Regions from separate parts of the Lysinibacillus sp. FSL L8-0126 genome, predicted to be linked through region 2. Evidence: a T-box and tRNA genes for the amino acid it is inferred to sense, from the RefSeq annotation. Region 2 holds a T-box; the other regions hold tRNA genes.

Region 1 (7,938 bases), 1.5 Mb from region 2:
ATACAATCTCAAGAAAGCTCATCAAAAAGAGTGGTCAAAAAAGAGCTTATTTAAGAGGAGCATTTTTAGCAGGAGGTTCTGTCAACAATCCAGAAACATCAGCCTACCATTTAGAGATTTATTCTTTGTATAAAGAGCATGGTGAGGCATTGATGGATTTGATGAATGAATTTGAACTTAATGCCAAAACAATTGAACGAAAAAAAGGTTTTGTCACCTATTTAAAGGAAGCAGAGAAAATTTCAGATTTCCTTAATATTGTTGGCGCACATCAGGCCATGATGAAGTTTGAGGATGTGCGCATATTGCGAGATATGCGAAATAGCGTCAACCGTATTGTGAACTGTGAAACAGCCAACTTAAACAAAACTATTGGTGCAGCATTACGACAGGTAGAGAATATTCGATTTATTGAAAATTCAATTGGTCTGGATCAGCTACCAGAAAAGCTACGTGAAATAGCACGTCTACGGGTAGAATATCAGGATGTGACATTAAAAGAGCTTGGTGAAATGGTATCAAGTGGAACGGTTAGTAAATCAGGTGTTAACCATCGATTGAGAAAAATTGATGAGATTGCTGATGCATTAAGACGCGGTGAAAAAATAGGTGGTTAAGTTTTCATACTTTTCAGGTATGAATGTCATGCGTAATCGCTTATTGTTCTTTTGCTAGTAAGTGAGGTAAGATAAAACTAATAGATGAACGGTAGTGAAGGGGAGTTTTGAGTATGATTGAGAGAAGAGTCCAGGTCAAATTAAAATTAGGACTACAAGCTAGACAAGCAGCACTATTTGTGCAGGAAGCAAATCGTTTTAGTGCGGATATCTTTCTGGAAAAAGACGAGAAAAAAGTAAATGCCAAATCCATTATGGGTGTCATGAGCTTAGCAGTCGCTAAAGGCACTGAAGTTACTTTAAGTAGTGACGGCAGCGATGCGGAGCAAGCGGTTACAGCATTGGCTACAATTATCGAAAATGAAGACTAACATTCATTGAACACAAAAGGCATCACAGAGCAAATCTGTGATGCCTTCATAGTGTTGAAAAACAAAACCATCCATAGCGTTTTTGTGAAAGGCGAAAATGGATTTCCATTGCAGGCTACTTGCTTTCCTGTGGGCGAGCGCCGAGCAGCTTCCTCCGCTACCGCTCCGTTTAGAGGCTCGCCTGTCTCGCTATCCCACGGGAGTCAAGTAGCCTTCCACCCCAATCCATAAAAATGTTTCTTTTTAGAAAGGTTTTCAAATAAAGTGAAGGTATTCACTACGCTTTATGGAGAAGTGTTGTCATCCATCACTTCTCCGCATTGAAAATAAGAGCCTATCCTCTTTCTAATAATATAAATAAAGGGCTATTTTGTTCAGGAAAAGACACTTTTGCAGAATGGTTGATGGGAGTGGAGCCAGCGTCACTCCTAGGGGATTAGCGTCCTAGAGGAGCCCCCTGGAGCGAATGCAGTGAGTGAAGCGCGCCCCCTGGAAAGGATGCTGGCGGAACGGAAATCAACCCCTCGCCTTTCAAAATGGCTGTTTCTGCCGTTGACATCACCTTTTCTCAACAACACGAAAGGCATCACAGAGCGAGTCTGTGATGCCTTCTCATTTTTATTTATTATCGCTACGGTGCATAATGTGATCGATTAAACCATATTCTTTAGCACGTTCAGCAGTCATGAAATTATCACGATCTGTGTCTCTAGCAATGACTTCAAGTGGTTGGCCTGTGCGTTCAGATAAAATGCCATTTAATTTTTCACGTAAGAATAAAATACGTTTAGCAGCAATTTCAATTTCTGTCGCTTGACCTTGTGCGCCACCTAGTGGTTGGTGAATCATTACTTCTGCATTTGGTAATGCAAAACGTTTACCAGGCTCACCAGCAGCTAGTAAGAAAGCACCCATTGATGCAGCCATACCAATACAAATTGTTTGAACTTGTGGTTTAATGATTTGCATTGTGTCATAAATAGCCATACCAGCCGTAATTGATCCACCTGGTGAATTAATGTAAAGAGAGATATCTTTATCTGGATCTTCCGCTTGTAGGAAAAGAAGTTGTGCAACAATGGAGTTAGCCACATTGTCATCAATAGCGCTTCCTAAAAGAATAATACGGTCTTTAAGTAGACGTGAATAAATGTCATATGCACGTTCACCGCGACTTGTTTGTTCAATAACTGTAGGAATTAAATTCATGTTAAATCCTCCTTAAAAAACTAAATTCGAATACCTTTGCTGAAAATTTCCATTGTTATTTCAGCTGTATCCTTATCATACACATTATAGTCAGGGAAGGTCAAATATTAACCCTGCTAAAGTGAAATAAAAAAAATAAAATGTTTTTGCATTCTATGGTTGAATTATATGTGATAGGCTTGTATAATAATTGAGGTTATAAGTTTAAAGTACAGTACACTATTTTGCAGGTATGCTTCAAAAAATGAGGGTTATCTACATCATGCTTTTCGTAAGCCTAGAGTGAGTACTTTTTTTTTGTGCCTTTGCCCTCGTGGTGTAATGGATAACACGTAAGATTCCGGTTCTTGCACTGGGGGTTCGATTCCCTCCGAGGGCGCCATTTTACTGAATATAGATAGACTTGTTATAGCTCATCTCCTAATAAGTAGTTTAGCAGCCTGCTTAGCGGAGATCGAGAGGGAGATATAGGTGCAATACTGTCCTAGTTGGCATTATTCCCCTATTTATTCCTTTCAAACCTTCAAAAAAGCAATAACTCCAAATTATTTTTTAGTGGACATACTGTACGTGAAGACTAGAAATAGTCGAAAAAAAGAATCCTATCTGAGGGGATTCTTTTTTTTTTGCCTAAATTTATCGAAATTTGGTGTGGATTGTAGTGTATATATATTAATTTTAGATTAGATTTCTTGTTATTTATACATGTTTCTTCTAATTATATAAGTTTATTATAAATTAATATGAAAAAATATTTAGTTTTATGCGAAAAGTTGTTGTCTAAATACTATAATATTAATATAATTGACCTAATAGTCTAACATTTCCGAATTGCGAAAAATAATACGCATTTCGGAAAATTATCGAAATAGGGGGAAATACAATGAAGAAAACAGGTTGGATGCTACTGATGATGGTTGCAGCATTAACATTAGCACTTGCAGGATGTGGTACAAAGGATGGTGCATCTTCAGGAAGCTCATCTTCAGAAGATGGTAAGAAAATATATAAAGTTGGTACAGAGGCAACTTTCGCACCATTTGAATCTGTTGACGATTCAGGGAAAATTGTGGGGATTGATGTCGATGTTTTAAAAGCTATTGCTGATGAAATGGACTTTGAAGTTGACTGGAATAACATTGGTTGGGAGCCAGTTTTCCAAACAATTAAAAACGGTGAAACAGATATTGGTGCTTCAGGAATCACAATTACTGAAGAGCGTAAAGAATCATTTGATTTTACAGAGCCTTATTATGAGTCTCAATTATTGATTGTTGTAAAAGAAGATTCAAAAATTAAATCTCTAGCTGAACTAAAAGATAAAAAGGTATCAGTACAAATTAATGCTACAGGTCATATGGCGGCGAAAAAGCTACAAGGGGAAGCAAGTACAAATATTATGGCGTTTGAAAGTCAACCAATCGCAATTCAAGAGATGTTAAACGGTAACGTTGATGCAGCTATTGGAGACAATGCGGTAGTTTACGAATACATTAAAGCGCATCCAGATCAAAAACTAAAAGTAATCGAAGATGATGCATTTGAAAAAGAATATTATGGCTTTATGGTTCAAAAAGGAAACAAAGAGCTATTAGATAAATTAAATGAAGGTCTTAAAAAGATTAAAGAAAACGGTAAATTAAAAGAAATTACAGGTTCTGATTTCAAGTAATAAATGAATGATGACGCCCCTAGTATGCTAGCGGCTCATTCACTTTAAAGGGGAAATGGGGTTTTCGGATGGACATCTTTGACTTACGCTGGGACATTGTCTGGAACTACCGAGATATGTTTATACGGGGTATTGGCGTAACAATTATTTTGACACTTAGTGGTTATTTTGGAGGTATTCTATTAGGACTATTTTTAGGCCTAGGAAAATTATCGAGTAAAAAATGGATTTATTGGCCATCAAAATTATATATCGATTTATTCCGTGGAACACCAATGCTTGTGCAAATTTTATTAATTCACTTAGCAGTTATTCCAACAATTTTTGGTCATTCTTTAGGATATATGGTGTCAGGGATTACAGCGCTCGTATTAAACTGTGCTGCTTACAATGCGGAAATTTTCCGTGCAGGTATTCAAAGTATTGCAAAGGGGCAAATGGAGGCAGCTCGTTCTTTAGGGTTAACACATAACCAAGCGATGCGTAAGGTCATTTTACCACAGGCATTTAGACGTATGATTCCACCATTAGGGAACGAATTTATCGCATTATTAAAAGATTCTTCATTAGTAACAGTTATTGCAGCACCAGATATTTTATACGCAAGTAAGGTAGTAGCAGGTGCAAGCTTCCGCTTCTGGGAACCGTACATCGTTGCTGCACTACTCTATTTAGTTTTAACATATGGTGTAACGAAGATCGTGGCATTTATCGAGAAACGATTTAGCAATAGTTATGTCCCTCGTAAAGCTAAGGCAGAAGGGCGGGAAGCAAGATGATAAAAATTGAAAACCTACACAAATATTTCGGAAAGCTTGAAGTATTAAAAGGCATTGATTATGAAATCCAAGAGAAACAAGTTGTTTGTGTGATTGGACCATCTGGCTCAGGCAAAAGTACATTTTTACGATGCATCAATATGCTGGAAGATGTAACAGATGGTGCTATTTATATTGAAAATGTGAAAATTAATGCGCCAAAAACGAATATCAATGAGATTCGGGCAGAAGTTGGCATGGTGTTTCAACAATTTAATCTATTCCCGCATATGACAGTTATCGATAATGTCACGATGGCCCCTATGCAAATTCGCAAAATGAGTCGTCCAGAAGCTGAAGAATTAGGGCATGAGCTGTTAAAAAAGGTTGGACTCGACAGCAAGGCATATAACTATCCTGAGCAGCTGTCGGGTGGTCAACAGCAGCGTGTAGCCATTGCACGTGCCTTAGCCATGAAGCCAAAAGCCATTTTATTTGATGAGCCCACTTCAGCACTTGATCCTGAAATGGTCAAAGAGGTGCTAGATGTTATGAAAAATCTAGCAGCTGAAGGGATGACCATGGTTGTTGTTACGCACGAAATGGGCTTTGCTCGTGAAGTAGGGGATCGAGTAGTCTTTATGGACGGTGGCTATATTGTAGAAGAAGGCTCTCCAGAGGAACTCTTTGGCAATCCACAAAGTGACCGTACAAAGGCGTTTTTAGGGAAGGTATTATAATCTTAATGAATAAAGAGCAGTTTCTGGTGTTTACCACCAGAGACTGCTCTTTCGTGTTAATGAAGGGGATTAGTTGTTGTGTCATATGCATTCAGCATCGTTTGCATATCCTGTTGTGAGTATTGAGGTACCTGATAATAGCCATGTTTATTTTGATAGATGGATAATTCGTAGCCCATTTCAATGCAGTTAGGAATACTATCAGCAACAACGCGACGAACAACTGGGTTTGTTGTCTCTAAAGCAGCCGTTGTCATACATTTTGCTGAACCTTTTTGAGCACCAAGTAAGAACCCTGAAATAGTTTCATCATTAATTTCATTGGCATTTTGCATTGGCTTTTTTGGTTGACCAGGATTTACGCCATATTTAAAGTCATTTCCTGTCTCCATTTGGTAACGTCCTGTTGGAACAGATGGATCATGTCCTGTTTTGAAGGACTCTACAATTGTATTGTACATACCTAAAGTAAAATTATACTGGCGATCCAAAATATTCAATAATTCCGGATCTTGTACATGTGGGCGTAAAATTATGGCTTGGTTCATACCTGCGATAATTTCGCCAATTGTTTCATGCATGTCCATCATTTCATGGCCACCATGATTTAGACTATGTTGTTGATTGAAATTGGTTTGATTTGATGATTCATTGTAAAACGATTGTGACAAAAAAAACGCCTCCTCAATGATTTTTTGATGCAGTAATTAGTATGTCAAGTCAAATGAAATTCATACGGTATAAATGTAAAGACAAAAATGTAGACTATTGAAGAAAGGAAAAGTAGGTCGAGGAGGTTCTATAAATTGAAAAAGTTGCTTGGACCAATTGGGATAATTGTTCTTATTCTTGTTCTATTCGCCTTATTATTCATTCCTAAATATAATAGCCTGGTGACTGCAGAGGAAAATGTAGATTCGAAATGGGCACAAGTGGAAAATCAGCTCCAACGTCGTTATGATTTGATTCCAAATTTAGTCGAATCAGTGAAAGGCTATGCGAACCATGAGCAAGAGGTGATTGCAAGTATTACACAAGCACGTGCACAAATGGGTAGTGCAAACACTCTAGAGGAGCAAGCTGCTGCAAATGATGCTTTAACTGGAGCACTTAGTCGTTTACTTGTAGTTGTTGAAAATTATCCAAACTTAAAGGCAGATACAAACTTTCGTCAGTTAATGGATGAGCTAGCAGGCACTGAAAATCGCCTGGCGGTAGCACGTGAGGATTACAATAATGAAGTTCAGCAATTTAATAAGCAAGTTAAACGTTTCCCAGGTAATTTGATGGCAGGAATGTTTGGCTTTGAACAAAAAGAATACTTTAAAGCCGCAGCAGGAGCTGACAAAGCACCATCAATCGATTTTAGTCAATCAGGTACACACTAATGAAGCGTAGCCTTGTACAGATAATCATCGTTTGTTCGGTGTTTCTTTTATTTACGAACATGGCAAAGGCAACTATGCCGTCACCGATGAAAAATACGTATATACATGATTTTGCCAATGTATTATCTGCAAGTATCAAAGAACAATTAAATCATTACTCCGCGCAATTGGATCAAGGCACAGGCGCTGAAATCATGATTGTAACCATTGATAGTCTAGATGGACAGGAGCCAAAGATGTATGCTACAAAAATGATTCGTTCTTGGGGAATAGGTGACGAACAGAAAAATAACGGTGTTTTAATTTTAGCTACATTTGGACAGGGTGAAGGGAATAATGACGTAGTAATAGCTGTTGGTCAAGGATTAGAGGGGCCATTACCAGATGGAAAATTAGGACGTATTTTAGATGAGGCATTTTATCCTTCTGCAAGTACGGGTGACATAGATCAAGCCTTCCAATCGACATATGCTGAAATATTTCGCACTGTTGCCAAGGAGTATAATTGGAATGGTGAATTACCAGCGGCAGCAGACGAAGGTGAAGACATGCCAACTTGGTTAATTATATTGATCGTTCTCGTTGTTCTTATTATTTATACGTTCTTTTCGAAAGGTGGTGGAGGTCCTCGTGCTGGAGGCTATGGTGGTTATCCAGGTGGCTTTGGTGGAGGGCGTTCAGGCGGAGGCGGCTTTGGAGGATTCGGTGGAGGATCTTCCGCAGGCGGAGGAGCGAGCAGAAAATTTTAATCGTAATACCTAGCGAACTAATTGTTTAGTTCGCTTTCATTATGAGTGAAGAAAAAGTAATGATCATAAAAAATATCAAACATTGACAATAATACAAAAATTGGTATAATTTGAATATATCGACTTTCGATATAACGTAAACTGATATAGGGAGGAATCATTTTGAAAAAAAGATTTTTATCTGCATCATTAGCGATCATTTTAACAACATCTGTAGCTATTCCTGCAACCATGCAAGAAGTACGTGCTGCCAATGAAACAAATAGCTTTGTAATAGCGCAGGAGCAGCGCATTTCAGTGCAGGAATTTTTGAATTTAGCTGTAACAGCATTAACTTTCCAACACGGATCAGATTCAATGCGGCAACAAATTATTGATACATGGGTAAAGGCTGAGGAGTTCGCGGATTTAAATTTATCGATTAAACGTGATGA
Region 2 (7,938 bases):
TGCTTTTCGAGTGGCTGCGTAAATAATGCCGACTTCCTGTTTATTTTGTTGTACATAATTTTTTACATAACGTTCTTTATTTTCACCAATTAGTACGGACAGCGCCAAATTTTCACGTGAAAAGCCTGTCATGACTGTCGCTTGCTCATCAATTGTTAGTAATTGGCGGATATCATCACAGACAGCTGGTGTCGCAGTGGCTGTCAGCGCTAAAACCGTGGGCTTTTGTGACCATAGTGTAAACAGCTTTTGAATGGAGCGATAGCTTGGTCTAAAGTCATGCCCCCATTGCGAGATACAGTGTGCCTCATCTACCGCTATTAACGGCACAGGTAAATAGGATAGTGCTTGCAGAAAGGATACACTTTCCAATCGCTCAGGCGCAATATAGAGAAGTTTTAAATAACCTGCGCTCGCTAGTTGCATCGTTTCATCTACTTCCTGTGCCGACAACGTACTGTTAATATAGGCGGCAGGAATGTTCGCCGCACGTAAAGCCTCCACCTGATCTTGCATCAGAGATATAAGGGGGGAAATGACAATAGTTAACCCATCTAGCATTAATGCAGGAATTTGATAGCAAATGGATTTCCCTCCACCAGTTGGCATGACACACAGGCTCGACTGCCCTCGTAATGTTTGTTCTATAATTTGGGCTTGTCCTTGGCGAAAGGCTTCATAGCCAAAATGATGCTGTAGCATTTGTCTTGCTTGCTCCATGCAAAGTTCACTCCTCGTTTGTTAGACGAAGTAGCATGTACTCGCCCTGTTCATTTTTTTCGATTTCATACAGTATGATGGAATGGGCAAGTGCCTCCTGCCCTGCAGCATTCGTCAAAACATATTCCGTTTTAGCACGTAGAATAAGATGCTGGCCTTCTATACGAATAGCTTGAATATCGGTATTAGAGAAATGGATCTTAGCTTGTTTGGAAGCATAATAAGCAACCATGCTATTCAAGGTCTCTTGTAAATCCTCTGTTCCGACAATTGGTTTCATGACACTCGCATCCTGAATGGCCACAGCCGCCTTTAAATGCTTATGGAACGTATCTAAAAACAGCTTGATTTCATCTGTATTATACGCAAACACATTCTCACCATATTGCTCGATTGCTTGCTGTACAGCTTCTTTGTCACCTTGTTCTATATAGGGATATAAATTTTTGGATTGGGACAATCGTACACTGGCTTTCATGCCATCCTCAATCCATTTATCCACGAATGATTGGATTTCCTTCATCGGCAATATGTATGGCTGGGACTCTCCTTGCTGTTGACGATTAAAATATAGTCCAACAATGGCTCCATTTTCAGCCTCCATCACAGGACTTCCTAAAGGCATAGCTTGTTTCACATCTATATAATAGGCCGCTACCTTATCTTGATACTTCTGAATCGTGTAGGGCAAGCCATTCACATAAACGGCTAGCTGATTCAGCTCACCTTCATACGTTTTTGGCACATGCACATTCGCTTTATACGTTACTTGCAGAAGTGCTAGATTATGAGCTGTTGACATGACATGTACGTTTGCTGCCATTAGCTTGTCCTGACCAAACTGAACAAGGGCCGTCGGTTTGGAAGCAACTAATGCACCATTTGTTAAAATATACAGCTGATTATCCTGCTGCTTGATAATAATACCTGCTCCAACACCATACTCTCCGATGACTTTGACCTCTGGGACAATTTTTTCCTCTTGCTTGGTCACTGCCCCCTCTGTTTGAACCTCCGCATTTTTACTTTGAAACCAGCCTGTGCCTATTTGACTGTCACAGCCTGTAACGAGGAAAGCTGTCGCTCCTAACACGAGCATTTTTTTATACATACCTTCACCAAAACTTTCTATTCATCATTCTCTATTATCTATCATAATCAAGGATTTGTGATGTTTCAAGTTTACATAATATTATTATTTCTATAATAATGTTAGGGAAATGCGACAACACCGCTAAATATATTTCATTCTACCTATTATTATTTATGAAATACGAAATTTGCTATGAGGATTGGAGGATAACTGGACCTAAAAATAATTTTCACTAAAAAAGACATGCGCATTGCTTCACATGTCTTCTTCGATTATTTTTTTCTTAACAGTCCTGTCGATACGATAATGCCCACCATCAACAGTAAAAAGATGATATAAGTCCATGTATGATTACCTGTGATATCATAGCAAACCCCGATCATAATGGGAATAATTGCACTCAGCATAAAGCCACCTGATAGCACCATGGATGACCAGCTATTAGCCTCCAGATCATTTTTGGCTTCATCCAGCGGTAACAATAAGCCAATTGGAAATAGACCACTTAGAACAATGCCGATTAATAAAACAGCAAGCCATAAATAGGCACCTGACGTAAGCCATAATAACGTGAAACCAATTAATCCCACAAAGCCTAGTGCCAGTATCCATACCATTCGACTTGGCCATTTTTCCATGAGCATCGGCACTGCAATATTGCCGATCATTTGCACAATAGACATAAACGTCAGCATAGCACTTGCTGTTTCTAGTGATAAGCCTTTATCCTGCAACAGCGGTGTAAGCCACGCCATCATCGAGAAAAACAGCGAGGTTTGTAAGCCAAAGTACAGTAAGATCGCCCAAGCACGTCCAGATGTCCAAGGATTACGAGCATGTTCAGTCGTCGTTATCTTTAGAACTTGTTCATTTTGCTGTGATGGTATGGCCCATAACCAAATAACTAGCGCCCCTAATGCAAGTAGAGCCCATATCCCCAGAGCGACGGTCCAGCTATTGCCGAAAATTTGATAAAATGTCACCGTTAAGGCCGCACTTAATGTAGCACCTACGCCAATGCCGAAGGAATAAATGCCAATCACAGTCGTAAAACGCTGTGGAAATTTTTTCTTAATAAAGGCATTTAAAATAGGACCAATCATCGCAATAGCTAAGCCTGCTGCAAAGCTTGTCACAATGAGCAAAGCGTAGCTTTCTTGTAAAAGGCGTAGTCCATTGGCAAGGATGAGAATAGCCACTAAAAATGTTATGGCGGATTTCGTGCCAACCTTTCGCTGAAGCGGTACAGCCAAAGGTGCAAATAAACCCATACAAAAAACGGGGATGGATGTCAGAAAACTCATACTTGTATTGGAGACATGTAAGGATGTCATCAGTACATTATAAAGTGGGCCAATCCCTGTTACTGCAGGTCTCATATTGAGTGCAACAAAAAATATACTGATGACCACTAGTATAAGTGAAAGGGTCCATTGTTTTTTTGCCATTTATTCAATATCCTCTCTACTGCCACTCAACATTCATTGCTGAAAGAGTTTGTTTATTTATTCCTCTCTCCTTTTACCATGTTTTCGATAGACGGTCAATCTTGGGACAGTTTCTTGAAAATGGCTGTTTTTTATCTTGATTCAGTAGATGTCACATATTTTCAGGTAATTCAATGCCCAATAAGGCGAATGATTCTTTTAAGACAATCGCAACACATGAACAAAGTGCTAGACGTGACGCTTGATATTCATCATCCGCTAATATTTTCTGTTGGGCATAATATTTATTCAATAAACGGGCCAATTGTAAAGCATATTTCGCTATTTGGGACGGGTCAACCTGATCAAAAGACATAGCTACCACTTTCGGAAACTGCTCCAGTAATAAAACAATCGGCCAAGCCTGCTCTCCTAATGGCTGGAAGGTCATCACTTCAGCTGGGGCGTTTGTTTTTTCTAAAATGGAGCAAAGACGGGCATACGTATACTGTACATAAGGACCTGTTTCACCTTCAAAATTCATCATTTGCTCAATCGAAAATTCAATATCATTGAGGCGATGGTATTTCAAATCATTAAATATAACTGCGCCAACCCCAACTTGCTGGGCTACTCGCTCCTTGTTAGGAAGATGGGGATTTTTCTCTTCGATATTACGCTTCGCCGTCGCAATGGCCTCTGCTAGCACATCTGCTAATAACACCACTTTGCCTTTACGGGTCGACATTTTTTTGCCATCCTTGAGCATCATCCCAAATGGGACGTGCTGTAGATTTTTGGCCCAAGCATAGCCCATTTTTTCGATGACTTGAAAAAGTTGTTTAAAATGGAGGGATTGCTCATTGCCAACAACGTAGAAAATCTTTTCTGGCTGGTAATGCTGTTGGCGATACAGGGCAGCAGCTAAATCGCGTGTCGCATAAAGCGTGGCTCCATCTGTTTTCGTCATTAAGCATGGGGGCATTTCCTCCATCTCCACAACATACGCCCCATCTGATTCCACTAGGAGCCCTTTTTCTTGTAGTTCTGTCACAACAGGCATCATTTTGTCATTGTAAAAGGCTTCTCCTGTAAAAGCATCAAAGTGAATTCCTAGCAACTCGTATATTGATTGAAATTCTACTAATGATACATCTCGGAACCATTGCCATAATGCCAGTGCCTCTGCATCGCCATCCTCCAATGCTTTAAAGGCGGCACGTGCCTGTTCAATCAGTGCTGGGTCTTGCTCTGCCTCTTCATGAAACTGCACATAAATCTTTAATAGCTCCTCAATTGGGGACGCTGTAATGGCTTGCTTATCACCCCAATGTTGATAAGCCACAATAAGCTTACCGAACTGTGTACCCCAGTCCCCTAAATGATTGATGCGAATTGCTTGATAACCATTTTTTTCTGCCATATTGGCTAAAGCATTCCCAATGACTGTTGAACGTAAATGCCCCATAGAGAATGGCTTCGCAATATTAGGAGATGAAAAATCTAGGACGACAGCTCCCATCCCCGTTTGATTAGTTCCATATGATTGTTTTGCTTGCATGATGTTGCTTAGCACTTGTTGCGTCACTTTTTGTTGATCTAGAAAAATATTGACATAGCCTCCAACAGCTTGCACACGCTGGATATTGTCATTGTTTAATTGACTTGCTATATCCGCTGCAATAGTTTGTGGTGACTTTTTCCATTCTTTTGCTAAGGTAAAACAAGGAAATGCCACGTCCCCTAGCTCCGAGCTTTTTGGTTTTTCTAATAATGACGCAATATCATCTGCTGTTAATTGATGATTTACTACTTCTGCCATACTTTCAGCGATTTGTTTATTCATCTTGATCCTCCTCCTGTCCAAATAAAAAAGCCCCCGTCTCTAAAATTAGAGACGAGAGCATCATAATCCCGTGGTACCACTCTAGTTGCCATTTAATATGACCACTTTCCATTGTTAACGAGGTGACGCCCCGCTATTCTCTACTACTTGTTCGAGAATCTTCTCCAAAGTGCGCTTCATTCATGGTTTCTGCATTAGGCTCACACCAACCCTAACTCGCTTGCCAGTTGTCCATCAATTACTCTCTTCTTCATCGAATTTTTCTATGATTTTGACATATATTACAGGACTTCCTTATTGGCGTCAACCATTTTTTAAATATAATGTTGGTACTTAGCAATTGACATATCGAGATAATTCGATATATTATTGCGATATGGAACCAATTGAAATTTTCAAAGCGTTATCAAACGAGACTAGGCTAAACATCTTACAGTGGCTGAAGGAACCTGAGAAACATTTCCCAAAAGTGAGTATCGAAGGAGGCGTATGTGTTGGTGATATTCAGGAGAAAGCTCAAACTTCTCAATCAACCGTTTCTCACTACTTAAATATGATGCAAAAGGCTGGACTTCTCGAATCTTTTCGTCATGGTCAATGGACATATTATAAATTAAAAGAAGAAACGATTCATCAAATTGCCTCGTTTCTTGTATCAGATACCCAAAATGATTAAAATTGGGTTTCTGTTTAAAATGGCATATCGATTATTCACGATAAATAGATACGTTATAGTTATTAGGTTTCGTATACATTTGCACAATATATCGAAATTTCTCGATATATTGATATAAAGGAGTGATGTTTTTTGATTATGAATAAAGAAAATGCATTTAGCAATAAACATAAAATTTTAGCCTTCACATTAACCTTATTAACGTTTGTCATGGGAACAAGTGAATTTGTTATTGTAGGATTATTAACGGAGGTCTCTACAGATTTAAGTATACCAATTGCCACAGCTGGTTCCTTGATTTCTGGATTTGCTATCGCCTATGCGATTGGTACACCCATCTTAACCGGTTTTGTTAGTAGATTTGCAAAATATCCACTCATGTTAGTATTGATTTCCCTCTTTATACTTGGAAATATTGTAAGTGCCCTCTCTAGTTCCTATGGTATTTTAATAACTTCCAGAGTTGTTACGGCTGTTGTCAGCGGCGTACTTACAGCATTAGCCATGTCCATAGCGAATGATAGTATGCCAAAAGAAAAAAGATCCTCTATCATTGCTTTCATATTTGTGGGCTTTACCATTGCCAACGTCATGGGTGTACCTCTAGGAACAATGGTTGGACAATGGAGTAATTGGCACATGACATTTTGGTTAACGGCAGCTTTAGGCGGGATTGCCTTTATCATCAGCATGTTTGTGCTACCTCGAAATATCAAAGCAACAAAAAGTTCACTATCAGAGCAATTAAGTTTATTTAAGCAACCTAAAATCATTCTAGCATTCTTCATTCCTGTTTTTACGATTGCTGGAACATACACAATCTATACTTTTATTACGCCCATTTTACAACAAAAACTTGGTATTGAAACGAAATACATAGGTATTGTTCTCTTAATCTATGGCTTCTTTTCAATCTTTAGTAATCTTTTAGCTGGCAAGATTGCTCAGCATAACGGTTTAGGTAGATTGCGCTATACGTTCATTATTCAGGCCATTATCTTATTTACTCTGTATTTTACGATGTCCTCTATGTGGTTAGGGCTACTGACTATTATGTTAATGGCTGTCATGCTATATGCTGTTAATGCAACTGTCCAACTCTACTTCATGGATTTAGCTGAAAGATATTCTCCCTCTGCAAAAGACTTTGCATCCTCATTAACCCCTGTTGCTGTTAATGTGGGGATTGCATTAGGTTCTGCAATAGGAGGATTTGTCGTAGCTTCTGGCAGTCTAGACAAACTTTCGTGGGCTGGTGGAATCTTAGCGCTCATAGCCTCAGTGTTAACATTCATGAGCTATAGATTAAATCAAAAGGATCAAATTTAATACTTCCGTTTAACACTATATGTAAAGGTTGCTTGAAACAAAAGGAGATCTCTGACTGAGTGAGGCTGCCCATAGTGGAAATCAACGGCTTTATATTATTGTAAAATAAAAAAACTGTAGGCAAACGCTCAAATTTTTCGAGCTTGTCTACAGTCTGAAACATTCCTCAAGAAGAGGAATGCTTCTTTTCTACATAATGAATGACATCAGCCATGATGGCGTACATCTCTTTTAATTTTAATTTCTTATTGTCTGAAATTTTCTTTGCTACTTTTTCAGTGACAATTCCTTTTTCCTTTAATGTATCCCAGCTAGTCGCATTGGATTCACCAATGAGGACGTCAGCCAAATATTGAGCCATCTCATCACGTTCAATGGCTTCTTCGCCATTATTATAAACTTTATTGATGACAATTTCGAGCTGATCACTCATACCTGCTGCACTTTCTCCACCAGCTCGTAGCATACTCTCTTTTAACATTTTAGCAAACTTTATTTTTGTCGCCTGGCTGTCCACTTTTAAATCATTATCATAACCACCCACCACTAGGCCATAGTTAATGAGTGTTTGAATAGCTTCATCATACCATTTCCCTTGATATGGGTACTCCATAGAAAATGAATCAACATATGCTCCCTGTTTGTCGAGCTGTTTTCTTAACGTAGCAATTAACTGTTTATCCTTGCTCATATCTCTAAAGGTTACATCCTCTTTCATGACTAGTGCAGCCGCAGTCCCGGCCGCTTCACCTGTCACCATCCCTGTCGGAACAATGCGCGCACTACCTGCCGCCAGTGATGAATACCCTGCAGAGCGTCCAACCACCAATAAGCCATCAATGTCCTT
Region 3 (7,938 bases), 1.1 Mb from region 2:
AATTAACATAAAATAAAAATCCGCATAACATTAAAGTTATGTGGATTTTTATGTAGGCTTTCTAGTGGTAAATTTGACTAGGAATGATTAATGTTGAAATTGCAAAAATAAATCAAAAGGCAATAAAGGAGAAAACATGGAAAAGACAATTGGCTGGCATTTTGATAATAGTTATGTTCGACTACCAAGTATTATGTATTCCGATATTTCGTTAAATCCTGTTCGTTCACCAAAGCTAGTTTTGTTAAATGAAGCTGTTGCAGTGTCACTTGGATTAGATGCTCAAGCTTTACAGAGGGAAGAAGGAGTCGCTATCTTAGCTGGCAATAAAATCCCAGAAGGTGGCGAACCAATTGCACAAGCCTATGCAGGGCATCAATTTGGTCATTTTAATATGTTGGGTGATGGTAGAGCACTTTTATATGGAGAACATATAACACCTCAACAGGAACGGTATGATATCGCACTAAAAGGTTCTGGTAGAACACCTTATTCTCGTGGTGGAGATGGACGAGCTGCGTTAGGGCCAATGCTAAGGGAGTACATCATGAGTGAGGCGATGTTTGCGTTAGGGATTCCCACATCACGTAGTCTTGCAGTAGTGGCTACAGGTGAAATGATTATGCGAGAAACTGAATTACCAGGAGCAATTGTCACGCGAGTTGCCAGCAGTCATTTGCGAGTAGGGACCTTTCAATATGCCGCACAATGGGGAACAGATGAAGAGCTCCAACGCTTGGCTGACTATGCATTAGAACGTCATTTCTCAGCTGATACTGGCACTCAAAATCGATATCTTTATTTGCTAAAGGAAGTCATGAAGAAGCAGGCATCCTTAATAGCACAGTGGCAGTTAGTGGGCTTTATTCATGGAGTCATGAACACAGATAATATGACCATTAGCGGTGAAACCATTGATTATGGTCCTTGCGCTTTCATGGACACCTATGATCCCGCGACTGTATTTAGCTCTATTGATCGGCAAGGTCGTTATGCTTATGGAAATCAGCCCAACATTGGTGGCTGGAATTTAACACGCTTAGCTGAGACGTTACTCCCTTTCATTCACGATGATCAAGAAGAAGCTATTCAATTGGCACAAGACACGCTACAACAATATCCTCACTTCTACGTTGAAAATTGGTTAAAGGGGATGCGCGCAAAGCTAGGTATTTTTAATGAAGAGCAAGAAGATGTCCAGCTTATTGAAGGGCTTCTACAGCTTATGCAACAATACGAAGCAGATTATACGAATACGTTTATCGCTTTAACCTTTGAGCAAATGGAAGATACCCCATTAATGAATGCATCAGCGTTTCAAGAATGGCATCAAAAATGGACGGAGCGATTAGCGAGACAGCAGCAAACGAAAGAAATGTCACAACAATTAATGCGTCAACATAATCCTGCTGTTATTCCTCGCAATCACAGGGTAGAAGAAGCTTTAGAAGCAGCTGTAGAACGAGACGACTATCGTGTTATGAATAATTTATTAAAAGTCCTTGCTCAGCCTTATGCCCATACGAAAGAGCAACAAGAATATGCTGCATTACCTGAACCGTCTAATCAACCATATCGTACTTTTTGTGGCACATGAGTAAAAACGAGAGACATTCATTCTCTCGTTTTTTATTGTATATAGGCACTCTACAGAATCCGATCGCATACTCTATGTATGAATAAAGATAAAGGAGAATGGGGTCGGTGCATAAATTTTCAAAAGGTTGGTTTGTCAAAGAGTTACGAGCTCATGGGATAATGGTTCATCCTCAATTTAAAAACCATTTAGGCTTATTTAAAGAATCTGAATTACGAAATTTATATTATCGGTATGTTGAAATAGAATATGCTGAGCAAGATCAATAGTCCAGTTGTTTGAATAACTCCTTTCTAGGAAAAGCTAGTAGTTAGAAAGGAGTTTTTCTATGTGGATGATGACACAGACATGGCAAGATGTTCTATTTTTACACTGGCCCATAGACCCCAAAGAGTTAGAAAAACATCTACCTGAGGAACTAAAACTTGATCTCTTTGAACAAAATGCTTGGCTAAGTGCTGTCCTTTTTAAAGTTCATCGACATCGACTACGATTTCTACCAACCATTCCTGGAATGAATATCTATTTACAATTGAATGTCCGAACATATGTAGAGTATAACGGCATGAAAGGCATCTATTTTTTTCATTTAGATGTCACGAATTATTTCGTGTCAAAAATCACGGCATTAGGTAGTTTACCATACCGCTTCTCCAAAATCTTAGCAAAACAAAGAGAAAATCACTTTTCATATACAAGCCATTACAAAGCCTGTGACGAAAGATTAAGGGTTACTTATACAATAGAAGATCACACGAATACTAATTTTGACCAATGGATTGTAGAACGTTATCATTCATGGGCCAAGTGGAAGGATACCCTTTTTCGAATTGATATCCACCACTCACCATGGGAAATACAGCGGGCAAGCGCAACGATTCACAGTAATACATTAGCTTCTTTTATGAAGGGGAATTTTCAGGGAACGCAGCCTATTGCTCATTTTGCTAAAAACAAAGTAGCGAAAGTTTTTCCACCAGTAGTTGAACGCAAATAAATGGGATTTTTACATTAAAAAAGATAACAAAGTTGCATCACAATGGCGCCAGCAATCATATCTGACATGGCTAGAGCTTCTGCTTCAATTTCATCAAAAACGTCTATATCAGCTTGATAATCTTTCTGGATCATCGTCACGGCTTCATTTTTCGTTAAAGCTAAATGCGTATAAAACATTTTTTGGACAGCCTCTCTACTTAAGTAAGGATTAATCGTATGCAAAAATAGCGCAATATCATCTGCATTGCGATACCATTCCTTCTCTTTTGCTTCCGCTGTGGTAGCATCTCCTTTAGAAGCAGCTGTCACTAATTGAGCAGCCAGCAGCAGATGTTCTTTAATTAATGCTGTATATCGATCTGCTATAGAGTCGCCGTAAAAGGGACGTAGACAATTTCCTAAATCAGTCGCATTTCGTAACAGACGCTGCTGCACAAAAGGAAGATCAGGTAAATTGAAGACAATGCTAATAATCGTCATTCGCGTCCAATTGACATGCTCCATCCAAAGTAAGCGATTCATCGCCATAAAATCAGCTTCGGCTTTACTGATACAGCGCCGGTAATCATGTGAATGTAAAAAGTGACGAATCGGTGCCGTATATTGAGTAGAGGGGGCTTGATACAGCTGGCTTAATGAAAACCCATTTGAATAGGGGTACAAGGCTTCACTCCTTCTTGTTCTTTCTCCTACAGTAGCATACTCTAAGGAAACTCTGGGTATGAAGAACAAGTAAGGAAGAGCAAATGACAAAACTACTCTTCATACATCATTTTCTTTGTCATGCCGCCATCGACCGTAAGATTAATGCCTGTCACAAAATTATTTACGGGGTTTGTTAAATAGAGACAAGCCTGTGCGATATCTTCAGGCACACCAACCCTTCCTGATAAATGCTGTACATGATCGACTGGTCGAAGTGCCTCATAATCGCCTGTTTCAATCCAGCCAGGCGAAATACAATTCACCGTGATTTGATCAGGACCTAAAGACCGCGCTAAAGCATGTGTTAACGCCACAATACCACCTTTTGTAGCCGCGTAGGCTTCCGTATTAGGTTCTGACATCTCAGCCCGTGTAGATGCTAACGAAACAATCGAACCACCTTTCACATTGTGCCTCATCACCTTCGCAGCCTCTCTGGCACAGAAAAAGGCACTCGTTAAATTTGTGTGTAGTAGATGATTCCACTCCTCAAACGTCACATCATAAGGAGAGATATGCTGAAACTGCCCAGCATTATTAATTAAAATATGAATAGTCCCATATTGCTCAACAGCTCGTTGCATTAACTGAACGATATCCTGTTCCTTCGTTACATCTGTTTGAACAAATAAAACAGCGTAGCCTTGTGCAAGCATATCCTGTTCTAATTGTTGACCTAAACCGTCATTTAAATCAGCAATTACCACCTTTGCGCCATGCCGTGCATATGCAAGCACTATCCCTTTGCCAATCCCTTGTGCGCCACCTGTAACAACAACGACCGAATCCTTAAACATCTACATACCTCCCAATTTTTTATCGCCAATAGTGTAGCAAATATTTTCATATTCGTCTTCTTGAGAGGAGTAAGACATGGTATAATCGAAGCTGTGGCAACATATGATGAACAATATGAGGCAAACCTTGCCTACATAGTAAAATTAATGTTGACATTATGCCATAAAGTACATATAATAAGTATTGTCCTTCCTATGAAATACATAGAAATGACACCATGTCTCAGTAGCTCAGCTGGATAGAGCAACGGCCTTCTAAGCCGTCGGTCGGGGGTTCGAATCCCTCCTGGGACGTCAATAACAAATCAAAGGTTAATTTTTAACCAAATTGAAAAGCGCTTGAAACCTTATGAACAATAGGTTTTGAGCGCTTTTTTTGTTTATATTAATATTTTTAAGAATCGCATAGAATAACATATAAAAAATAAATTAGGTAAACAAAATGTAAACATGGTGAACAAAGAAATTAAAATGGAACAGACGAATTGATAAAAGATCCTACAGTTAAAGATCGTTATACAAAAGAATTTGTTTCGTTTAAAGAAGGACAAAGAGTTAGGGTTGCAATTCAAAAAGGGAGTTCATGGTCAGGGTCATATTCAAAGTATGATTGGATTATAGTATCAATGTTCCCTGTATTTTAAATTTATGTTACAATCTATATTATGGAAATTTTTAAAGAAAGTGACTATGGGATGGGAAATAATAAAATTATACAAAATGTGAAACAAACTATTTCTGGGATTGAAATTGGGTATTTTACCACTGCCAAGAGTTATATTTACGATGAATATTTTAAATATTTTAATGATGAGGATCAAGAAACTAAAAAATATGCATTACTACTTTTTACATGCATGTTAGGTAACTGGTATAATAAATCGACTTTTGTCTTTAAACCTGAAAAGGAACGTTTACAATATAACAATGAAAAAGGAGCAAAATTTTTTAATTTTGAGGACTATATAACTTCATTGTTAGATAACTATCAAAATATTAAACGAGAATTTCCTTATATGTTTGAAATTATTGTTGTTTATTTACTTCTGATAGAGAAAGATAAACATTTGAGTTATGAAGAATGGTTTCCGGAAATTAATCCAGAAATATTTAAAGAACTCAGGGAGGAAATTTTAATTCCCAACAGAAATTTGGTCAATGATTGCCATCCAATAAAATATTTATTTAGAGAAGTTGGAATAAAACCTTTTTTCAAAGGTGATTTTTTTTAATGAATAAATACTAAAGCCACATTCAAAAAAGAGTGTGGTTTTTATTTTGTTAACTCATAAAAATAAATAAGTAAGAAAATGAATTTCTTAATACTAGGAAAGTTCGCAAAAAAACAGTGTGAATTGATCAAAAGCGTTGATTACTTCCATCCTATTTGTCCCATGATATGGATAGATGGGGGGTGTTGGTTAATGGATTATGAATATACTGTAAAGTTTTACTTTGAAGAAAGTCGTGAAGAAGAATATAAAATCAAGACAAATATTGGACAAGAAACTTTTGCAGAAGAAATTACTAATGGATTCAATGAGAAGTCCTGGTATTCATTTACTGAAACAGAAAATTATAAAACGGTATTAATTAATACTAAAAATGTTTATAAGGTATCAGTAGTGCAAGACACTGTAGAATTTGATTAATCATAATAAGTCACATCCAAAGGTAGTGACCTTTTAATGTTAAAGTTTTAGTTATGCAGCTAATTGGCTGGCATGAGTTCGGTAATTTACTGGGCTTAAGCCAGCCAGTTTTTGTTTTAATTCGTTCATTATTATAGTAATCGATAAACTTCTCTATTTTCTTTTTTAACGCTTCATAGGAGATTCATTCTTCCACGTCATATATTTCTTGTTTGAGTAAATCAAAGAAGTTCTCCATTGCGGCATTGTCTGCACAAGTTGTTTTACGAGATATGCTTTGGAAAATCTTGTTTTGTTTTAATGTTTGCACCCACGAATTATGTTGATAATGCCACGCTTGATCTGAGTGAATGGTCGTATGGTATTTTACACGTTCATGAATGATTAGGAGCACTAACCCATCACAAAATCGAGTGTCGGGCATTTTGATATGCTAAAGCAATAATCTCACCATTATATAAATCCAGTATTAGGCTTTTTCGTCTATATGTCTGTTACGACTTTTTGAAGGGTATACGGTACTGACACGACGGTTTAAACGTTCCCAAACAGTGCCTTTATATAATTTATAGCGTGATTTGCGTACGAATTTCTCACATTTGAAGGAATTAAAGAGAAGGAATCCTAACTATATATGAAGAAGTAGTAACTTGTTGAGATGACTCAATCATTTTTAATTAAGGAGGAACTTTTTTGCAATTACTTTTTAAATATAATTGGATGGTAAGAGAAGACTGGTTTCGTTGGTGCGACGAGTTGAGTGAAGAAGAGCTTTTGCAAAACCGACCTGGTGGAATGGGAAGTATATTACATACACTTTTCCATATAATTGATGTCGAATGGAGTTGGATACGACTTTTACAAGGTAAAACTGATTTTCAGGAGAGTTTTGAGGAATATAATAGCTTGGAAAAGGTTCGTAAATTGGAAGCTGAATTTCATTTAGAAGTAGAAAACTTTGTAAACCAATGGGATGACAGTATGGAAGAGCGTTTACTCCATAATACATTGGCAGATGGAAGGATTGAGACGCATACATGGGGTGAAGTCATTCGCCATACGATTGTACATGAAATCCATCATATAGGACAGTTATCAATTTGGGCTAGAGAGATGGGAAGAGAGCCTATCTCTGCAAACCTAATTAGACGGGGTCTCTCTTCATCATTGAAGGGTTAGAGGTAGGGACCAAATAAATATAAATAGATGGAAAGATTTAATAAGCTTTTAATATACCGATTGATAAAAAGCTATAAAAATAGGTTTTAGATAGAGGAAAATGAAAACATAGTAATGGATAGAAAAAGTAAAAATAGCTTTGATATCAGACACTCTCGCATGAGGGTGTTTTTTTATTGATAGGAGTAAAAAATGTAGAAATATGAAAATAATCATAGAATTACCTCGATTATCCATGTATATTTGTGGAGAAGGGAGTTTGAATAAATGAAAAAATTGCTTATTTTACCACTTATTTTGCTACTAGGTATTTTGTTAGTAGCTTGTAGCCAAGGTGATGAGAGTGGTAAGAAAAAAGAAGGTGCTGAAAAAGCATCAGAAGAAACATTAAAAGTGGATAAAGGACTTTTAAATGTTGAAGTTACCATACCGGCTACACTTTACAAGGGACAAGACATAGATTCTATTATTTCGGAGGCAAAAAATAGTGGAATTAAGGAAGTTATTAAGAATGATGATGGATCTTTAACTTATAAAATGTCTAAATCCGAGCACAAAAAAATGATGAAGGAATTAAAAGAAAGAATAGTAAAAAGTGTAGAAGAACTTAAAACAAGTGAAGATTTTGCTTCTATAAATGATGTGGCTTATAACAAATCTTTTTCTGAGTTTACACTCACAGTAAATAAGGAAAAGTTTGAAGGTAGTTTCGATGCACTGGCATCCTTTGGGCTTGCTTTAGCAGGCATGTACTACCAATTATTTAACGGTGCAGACGTTGAACATTATAAAGTCACAGTATATATTAAAGATGAATCAAATGGAGAAGTATTTGATACTATGGTTTATCCAGATGAATTAAATGAAAATAACGATAAGTAACTTGAAGAGCACCTAATATACAGGAGGAGTTGTCATGAAAAAGCTAGGATTATTATTATTGGTGTCTATTTTATTGGTAGCTTGTGGTCAAAGTGATAAAAACAGCAGTTCAGATAACAAAACAAAA

What was found. The T-box of region 2 lies ahead of argS (arginine--tRNA ligase). A T-box ahead of a tRNA ligase gene usually reads a tRNA of that ligase, here a tRNA-Arg.
Region 1: it has a tRNA-Arg gene. The T-box ahead of argS (arginine--tRNA ligase) is inferred to sense a tRNA for this amino acid. The anticodon was not compared.
Region 3: it has a tRNA-Arg gene. The T-box ahead of argS (arginine--tRNA ligase) is inferred to sense a tRNA for this amino acid. The anticodon was not compared.

Annotation. Positions count from the first base shown of each region.
Region 1 covers NZ_CP152028.1:2,375,619-2,383,556, forward strand. Annotated here, with positions in the region: gene whiA (DNA-binding protein WhiA) at 1-617, shown strand, start outside; gene MHI34_RS11640 (HPr family phosphocarrier protein) at 731-988, shown strand; gene clpP (ATP-dependent Clp endopeptidase proteolytic subunit ClpP) at 1,607-2,197, opposite strand; tRNA gene MHI34_RS11650 (tRNA-Arg) at 2,505-2,579, shown strand; gene MHI34_RS11655 (basic amino acid ABC transporter substrate-binding protein) at 3,081-3,869, shown strand; gene MHI34_RS11660 (amino acid ABC transporter permease) at 3,938-4,648, shown strand; gene MHI34_RS11665 (amino acid ABC transporter ATP-binding protein) at 4,645-5,367, shown strand; gene MHI34_RS11670 (spore coat protein) at 5,424-6,038, opposite strand; gene MHI34_RS11675 (LemA family protein) at 6,174-6,755, shown strand; gene MHI34_RS11680 (TPM domain-containing protein) at 6,755-7,504, shown strand; gene MHI34_RS11685 (S9 family peptidase) at 7,667-7,938, shown strand, end outside.
Region 2 covers NZ_CP152028.1:3,917,931-3,925,868, forward strand. Annotated here, with positions in the region: gene recQ (DNA helicase RecQ) at 1-720, opposite strand, end outside; gene MHI34_RS18920 (hypothetical protein) at 728-1,831, opposite strand; gene MHI34_RS18925 (MFS transporter) at 2,086-3,261, opposite strand; gene argS (arginine--tRNA ligase) at 3,413-5,092, opposite strand; T-box leader at 5,131-5,349, opposite strand; gene MHI34_RS18935 (metalloregulator ArsR/SmtB family transcription factor) at 5,463-5,762, shown strand; gene MHI34_RS18940 (MFS transporter) at 5,901-7,091, shown strand; gene MHI34_RS18945 (FAD-dependent oxidoreductase) at 7,258-7,938, opposite strand, start outside.
Region 3 covers NZ_CP152028.1:2,864,903-2,872,840, forward strand. Annotated here, with positions in the region: gene MHI34_RS14015 (metallophosphoesterase) at 1-6, shown strand, start outside; gene MHI34_RS14020 (YdiU family protein) at 137-1,597, shown strand; gene MHI34_RS14025 (DUF2639 domain-containing protein) at 1,696-1,866, shown strand; gene MHI34_RS14030 (DUF2071 domain-containing protein) at 1,926-2,594, shown strand; gene MHI34_RS14035 (hypothetical protein) at 2,609-3,259, opposite strand; gene MHI34_RS14040 (glucose 1-dehydrogenase) at 3,352-4,098, opposite strand; tRNA gene MHI34_RS14045 (tRNA-Arg) at 4,319-4,392, shown strand; gene MHI34_RS14050 (hypothetical protein) at 4,794-5,330, shown strand; gene MHI34_RS14055 (hypothetical protein) at 5,523-5,750, shown strand; partial or broken gene MHI34_RS14060 (IS3 family transposase) at 5,802-6,102, opposite strand; gene MHI34_RS14065 (DinB family protein) at 6,444-6,929, shown strand; gene MHI34_RS14070 (hypothetical protein) at 7,197-7,811, shown strand; gene MHI34_RS14075 (hypothetical protein) at 7,846-7,938, shown strand, end outside.